Regions from separate parts of the Pseudoclavibacter sp. JSM 162008 genome, predicted to be linked through region 2. Evidence: riboswitches for the same ligand, from Rfam matches in the RefSeq annotation. Region 2 holds a riboswitch; the other holds the start of a gene.
The links. A riboswitch is a leader RNA that binds a small molecule or an ion and turns the genes downstream of it on or off. The one in region 2 is predicted to bind thiamine pyrophosphate.
Positions count from the first base shown of each region.

Region 1: linked by a shared signal. The riboswitch ahead of ABVF28_RS08885 (YkoF family thiamine/hydroxymethylpyrimidine-binding protein) and the one ahead of ABVF28_RS02505 (ECF transporter S component) in region 2 are both predicted to bind thiamine pyrophosphate.

Region 1 covers NZ_JBEWYX010000008.1:135,489-138,879, reverse strand. Annotated here, with positions in the region: gene ABVF28_RS08895 (ABC transporter ATP-binding protein) at 1-773, opposite strand, end outside; gene ABVF28_RS08890 (ECF transporter S component) at 763-1,353, opposite strand; gene ABVF28_RS08885 (YkoF family thiamine/hydroxymethylpyrimidine-binding protein) at 1,350-1,991, opposite strand; TPP riboswitch at 2,019-2,126, opposite strand; gene ABVF28_RS08880 (VOC family protein) at 2,152-2,493, opposite strand; gene ABVF28_RS08875 (LLM class flavin-dependent oxidoreductase) at 2,616-3,391, shown strand, end outside.
Region 2 covers NZ_JBEWYX010000002.1:217,347-220,737, forward strand. Annotated here, with positions in the region: gene ABVF28_RS02500 (ABC transporter ATP-binding protein) at 1-1,265, opposite strand, end outside; gene ABVF28_RS02505 (ECF transporter S component) at 1,271-1,924, opposite strand; TPP riboswitch at 1,976-2,085, opposite strand; gene ABVF28_RS02510 (spore germination protein GerW family protein) at 2,110-2,442, opposite strand; gene glgX (glycogen debranching protein GlgX) at 2,592-3,391, shown strand, end outside.

The DNA.
Region 1 (3,391 bases), on a different contig from region 2:
CCGGCCGCCTGCAGTTCGACCGCGTTGTCGAGCAGGACCTGTCCGGTCGATCCATCGTGTGCGATGATGCCACCGCGGCCGACGACGATGGTGCGGCCGGGCAGGCCGGCGATGCCGCGTGCCCCCGCGTATTCGTCAAGGCGGTGCTCGACGAGCACGACCGTCGACGCGCGCGCTGTCGCGGCGTCGATGGCTCGGCGGACGGATGCGATGCCCTCCGGGTCGAGCATGGACGTGGGCTCGTCGAGCACGAGCACGCGCGGCTGGGTGACGATGGCCGCGGCGAGGGCCACCCGCTGCGTCTCCCCGCCGGAGAGCGTCGCGGAGCGTTGGTCGATCAGCGTCGACGCTCCGACGGTGTCGAGAGCGTTGGCCACGGCAGGACCGATCGACGGGGCGGGCCACGCGTGGTTCTCGAGCGGGAAGGCGACTTCGTCGGCCACGTCGGGGAGGCACACCGACGAGGCCGGGTTCTGCGCCACGACGGACAGGTTCCGCGAGATCGTCGGCACGTCATGCTCCTGCGTGTCCATGCCGCAGACGCGCATGGTCCCGCTCACCTGCGCTGGCACGGCGTGGGGGATGACCCCGCTCAGCGCCTGCAGCAGCGTCGACTTCCCGGAACCGGACGGCCCGATGACGAGGACGTGCTCGCCCGGCTGGACCCGCAGGTCCACCGGCCCCAGCCCGTCGCCCGACGAGTGAATCACCTCGAAGCCGTGCGCCTCGATGTCGAACTCCGGGCTCTCCGAGGGCGCCGTGTCAGGCCGCACGGCGCACGGCCAGGGGCTTCGTGTCCTGCACGATCGCGAAGTTGTCGAGCACGCCCGTGCGCACGAGTGCGTCGACGATGAGCTTCGCGAGGAGGCCGCCGAGGATGATGCCGGACGCGAGCTGGATGCCGAACCGCAGGAACAGGATGTCCTGCCCGTACCAGCCGGAGCGGAACGCCGAGTAGAAGAACACGAGGCCAGCACCGAGCGCCCCGGAGATGGCGTACCGCAGCCAGCCGTACTTCCTGTACCGGCCGATCGCGAAGGGCAGCTCGCTGCCGACGCCCTGGATCGCGGCCGCGACGAACAGCAGAGGGCCGACCGCCGAGCCGAGGAAGACGACCTCGATGACCGAGGCGAGCACCTCGGCGATGACGCCGACGAACGGCCGCCGGATGATGGCGATCGCGATGGGCGCGACCAGCAGCCAGCCGCCGAAGAGGAAGTGCTGGGCGAGGTCACCCGCCGGCCCCATGGCGATCGAGAGCGCCGTCCAGGCCTGCACCAGCGCCCAGTAGAGGAATCCGAAGACCGTGCCGAGCACGACCATGAGCACGATGTCGCGCAGCTTGAGGCTCATGCCCGCGCTCCCGCTGCTGCGCCTGCCGCGTGGCTCGGGCTGTTGAGCGAGATCGTGAGGTGGCTCGTGACGTGCTGCACGTGCGCGCCGACCCCGGCCCAGGCCACGACGACGGTCTCGAGGACGCGGCCGAGGTCCCCGCTGAGCTTCGTGACGAAGTGCTCGGATGCAACGAACGTGCCGCTCGCCTTGGCCGTCTCGATGGCGGCGTAGATCTCCCGCATGTGGTCGGGCGTCCGCGCATCCGCCCCCGCGTCCTCGAGCGGGTACAGCGCCCATTCGGCGCTCGCGAAGCTCCCCGTGTGCCGCCCGCGCGGGGCGTCCACTCGCCGCGGCCCCGCGCCGCCTGGCAGCTCGCACACCGCCTCGCCGGGGCAGCCGCGAGAGAGCAGCACCTGGACGGAGGCGTGCAGTCCGGTCGCGGCGACGTGCTGCGTGAGGTCGGTGAGCCACCGCAGCAGCGCCTGCTCGTCGCCCCCGGCGTACGTGCTGACATCGCCCGTCTCGAGGATCAGCCCCGAGGAGTCGGCCGCGTCGACCGCGGCGAGGATCACCTCGACGTAGCGGTCTGACATGACCGAGAGCGTGACTCTCGCCCCCACCCCGAATGCGAGTGGGTCTCGAGTGATGGATTCCATGTGCGTGCCTTCCGTCGGAGCGTGACGGCACGGGTGAGTCGACTCCCTTCGCTGGCATTACCCAGATCAGGTTCAACGGTCGGAGTTCGAGTACTCCCTCTCAGCCCGACTCATCGGGCTCCCGTGCACGGCCACACTGTAGCCCCGACGGTGCGCGCGGCTAGCTCGAGGCACTCGTGAAGACGACGTGATTGCCCTCGGGGTCGAGCACCTGGAGGATCTGGAAGTGAGTGGCGTCTTCGATCCCGCCGTGCTCGATCTTCGCGGCGTCGAGCCGCGCGGCCACGCTCTCAAGGTCGTCGTCGTTGAACACCACGGTGGATTTTCCAGAGCGACTCGAGTCGGCCCACAGCTGGAGGCCGGCCTCGCTTGTGAAGTGCCACTCCAGGAGGCCGGGCATCGGATTCTCGTCGGGACCCCGCCCGAAGAGCCTCCCGTAATATTCCGTAGCCTGAGCCAGGTCCGACACGGTGATCTGCGCGAGCACTCCGTTGATAGCCATGCGTCCCAGCATGCGCGAGAAGGGTGCGAGGACCCTCAACGAACATGTCCCCGCGTTTCGACGCGTAACGGGCCGCGACGGGCGCCGTGGACCGAACTCGGGGCGCGGCCTAGCGTCGCACCATGACGAACCCCAACCGAATCCACCTCGGCGTCGCACTCGATGGCGCCGGCATCCACCCGGCGGCCTGGCGGGAGCCGAGCGCTCGCCCAGACGAGCTCTTCACGCCCGAGTACTGGGTGGGGCTCGTGCAGCTCGCCGAGCGGGGCCTCCTCGACTTCGTCACCATCGAGGACTCGCTCGCGCTCCAGAGCGGCGAGTTCCTCCGCCAGGACAACCGGACCGACGAGGTCAGGGGTCGCCTGGACGCGCTCCTCATCGCCGCCCGCGTCTCGCCCGTCACGGAGCACATCGGCCTCATCCCGACCGTCACGACGACGCACACGGAGCCCTTCCACGTCTCGAAGGCCGTCGCAACCCTCGACTACACGAGCCTGGGCCGTGCGGGCTGGCAGGCCCGTGTCTCGCCCGGTGCGGAGCACGCGCACTTCGGACGTCGGGATGCGCCGCTCGTCGGCGAGCTCTTCGCGGAGGCCAACGACTTCGTCGAGGTCGTGCGCAGGCTCTGGGACAGCTGGGAGGACGACGCCGAGATCCGCGACGCCTCCACCGATCGGTTCCTCGACGCGGCCAAGGTGCACCGCATCGAGTTCGAGGGCAAGTGGTTCAGCGTGCGCGGACCGTCGATCACACCCCGGCCCCCGCAGGGGCAGCCGGTTGTCGCCGCGCTCGGTCACGCCGAGGTGCCGTACGAGTTCGCGGCAGCCAGCACCGACCTGCTCTTCGTGACGCCGACCGACGTCGCCTCGGCCGTGCGCATCCTGAGCGAGGTGCGGGC
Region 2 (3,391 bases):
AAGGGGTGCGCTTCCGCGAGGTGGGTGAGGCGCAGCGCGACGAGGAGCTCGTCGACGCGCTGGCTCGTCTCGCGCTTGCCGCGGCCCGCCGCATCCGGGCCGATTTCCAGCTCGCGGCGGACGGTCCCCGCGACGAACTGGTGCTCGGGCTGCTGGAAGACGGTGCCGATGCGCGTCAGGAGCTGCCGTGAACGCCAGGCGGACGGATGCGGACCCGCCGGAGGAGCCGTACGGAAGCGGCCGAGCCCCCAGCCGCCGCGGCGCGCACCCGCGTCATCGCCCGCATCCCGGAGCGCCTGCGTGGCCCGCACCTCGCCCTCCACGGGCGTGAGCAGTCCGGCGAGCGTGAGCGCCAGCGTCGTCTTCCCCGCCCCATTGGGGCCCAGCACAACCGTTGACTCCCCCGCGCGCAGGGTCGCCGACAACTGCGTGTGCAGGGCATGGTCGGCCCGACCGAAGCCGAGCCCGTCCGCGATCAGCAGCTCCTCCCCAGGCGAGAGAAGGGCACGCGGCACCTGCGGTTCGTGGCCGCCGATCCACACGCCGGCGGCGAGCAGCGACTCGCGGTGCTGCTCGAGGACCAGGTCAGGGGTGCCGTCGGCGAGGAGATGCTGCTCGCCCCCGAGCACGACGACCCGGTCGACGCTCGAGCGCCACACGTCCACCCGGTGCTCGATGACGATGAGCGTCGCGCCGGACGCCTCCGCTGCGCGGACCACCGCCTCGCGCACCTCGTCCACTCCGGCCGGGTCGAGGTTCGCGGTCGGCTCGTCCAGCAGGATGAGGTCGGGGCGCATGGCGAGGACACCCGCGATCGCAAGCCGCTGACGCTCGCCGCCGGACAGCTGGGCCGTCGACCGATCGAGGGGCATCCGCAGCCCGACGGCGTCGAGCGCCTCGCGCACCCGCGCCCACGTCTCCGCCCGTGGGACACCGAGGTTCTCGCAGCCGAACGCGACGTCGTCGCCGATACGGGCGAGCACCGTGTTCGCCTGCGGGTCCTGCAGGACGAGACCGACCGTGCCGCGTGCATCGCTCGGGTGCTTGCCATCGACAAGCAGTGAGCCGAGCTCCTGCCCGTCATCCTCATGATCGCCGAGCACCCCCGCCAGGGCGGCCAGGAGCGTGGACTTGCCAGCCCCCGACGGACCAAGCAGCAGCACGGCCTCGCCAGGCTCGATCGTCAGGTCGAGCTCGGCGACGGCCAGCTTCGCCCGGTCGGCGTGGCGCCAGCCCCACCCCCTCGCCTCGACTCTCGCGCCCACGAGCGCTAGCCGATTCGCTTCGAGCTTCTACCCGCAGCGAAGCGGTTCAGTGCACCGGTCGCCGCGAGCGCGCGCGTCAGGAGCCAACCGACGACGCCAGCGAGCACGGCACCCGAGAGGACGATCGAGACGAGGTAGATGGTGAGGAACTCCGGACCCTTCTCGATGTTCGCGCTGAGAAAGAGCTCGAGCGTCCACGCCGCGACCGCAGCCCCAGCCCCAGCCAGCATCGCGACGCCGAGGCCGAAGCGCTTATAGAAGAACAGCAGGAAGATGAGCTCAGCGCCGAGCCCCTGCGCGATGCCCGAGTACACGGTCTCGATCGACCACTGGCTGCCGAGGAGCATCGAGACGCTCGCCGCGAGCACCTCGACGAAGAGCGCCGCGCCGGGCTTGCGGATGATCAGCCCGCCCAGCACCCCGCCCAGCAGCCAGATACCGACGGCGATACCGCCGACACCCGGCGTGAACGCATCCATGACCGTGAACCACGCGTAGCCCACGCTGTTCCAGACGATGAAGATGAGCCCCGTCGCGACGCCGAGAACGGCGGCCGTGACGATGTCGATGACCCGCCAGCGGAAGCGGCTCCTCGGCGACCTCGCCTGAGCCGGCCCCTGCGCTGGGGAGGTGTGAGATGGAGTTGAGGAAGTTGTCATGCGATGTGCCCTTTCGAGTGAAAGTGCACGGGCGCAGAGCCTGGGGTGGCTCTGCTCGGAGATGTGCCTCCCTGCGCTGGCATTACCCAGATCAGGTTTGACGGTCGAAGGCTTGTGCCTTCCTCTCAGCCCGGACTACCGGACTCCCGTGAACACCTCCAGTATAGGCCGAAGCGAGCCCCGAGCTACTTCTTGAGGGCCTTGATGAGACGCGGAAGCGCGTGCCCGACCGTCCACACCAGCGGAATCGAGACGACAAGCAGCGTGATGATGTTCGGGCGGAAGCTCGTGCCGAACTCGTCATCGACGTACGCGCCGACGGGGACCGCCATGCCGCCGCCGCCACCGCCGGAAGAGTTCTCCTGCCCCTCCTCGTTGCTCTCGCCGCCGCCGTAGCCGTACGAGACGAGGGCGACAGGAAGGATGGTGGCCTTGCCAAGCTCCACCTTCTCGCCGTAGGCGAGCGTGACGCCGAGCTTCTTGACGGAATCGGTGAGGTTCTGCGTGAGGTTCGTCATGCGGCCAGCGTAGGTCGTCGACATGCCTGCCAACCAGGAGAACTCCTGTGTGCTGGCGGGCGAGAGCGCTCCCACCCTTTGGTAGCTTTAGTGCCTGCATCCACACGCGATGTTCTTCGGTGAAGCAAGATGAAGCAATAGGAGCGTGCATGAAAACGTGGCCCGGAAATGCCTACCCCCTCGGAGCGACGTTCGACGGAAGTGGCACGAACTTCGCGATCTTCAGCGAAGCCGCCCACAAGGTCGAGCTCTGCCTCTTCGACGACGACGGCAACGAGGAGCGGGTGAGGCTCCACGAGCGGGATGCGCACGTCTGGCACGCCTACCTGCCGCACGTGCAGCCGGGCCAGCAGTACGGCTACCGCATGCACGGCGACTATGACCCGGCGACCGGCAGCCGCTGCAACCCCGCGAAGCTCCTCCTCGACCCCTACGCGAAGGCCACGACCGGAGACATCGACTGGGACCAGTCCCTCTTCAGCTACAACTTCGGCGACCCAGACTCGTTCAACGACCTCGACTCCGCGCCCCACATGATGAAGGGCGTTGTCATCAACCCCTACTTCGACTGGGCCGGCGACCGGAAGCCGGGCATCCCCTACAACGAGTCCCTCATCTACGAAGCCCACGTGAAGGGCCTCACCCAGCTGCACCCGGATGTGCCCGAGGAGATCCGGGGCACGTACGCCGGCATCGCGCACCCCGCGATCGTCGAGCACCTCAAGCGGCTCGGCGTCACCGCCATCGAGCTCATGCCCGTGCACCAGTTCGTGCAGGACAGCACCCTCATCGAGAAGGGCCTCCGCAACTACTGGGGCTACAACACCATCTCGTTCCTCGCCCCGCACGCCGACTACGCCTCCCAGGGGACGGCCGGGCAGCAGGTGCAGGAATTCAAGTCCATGGTGCGCACCCTGCACGCCAACGGCATCGAGGTCATCCTCGACGT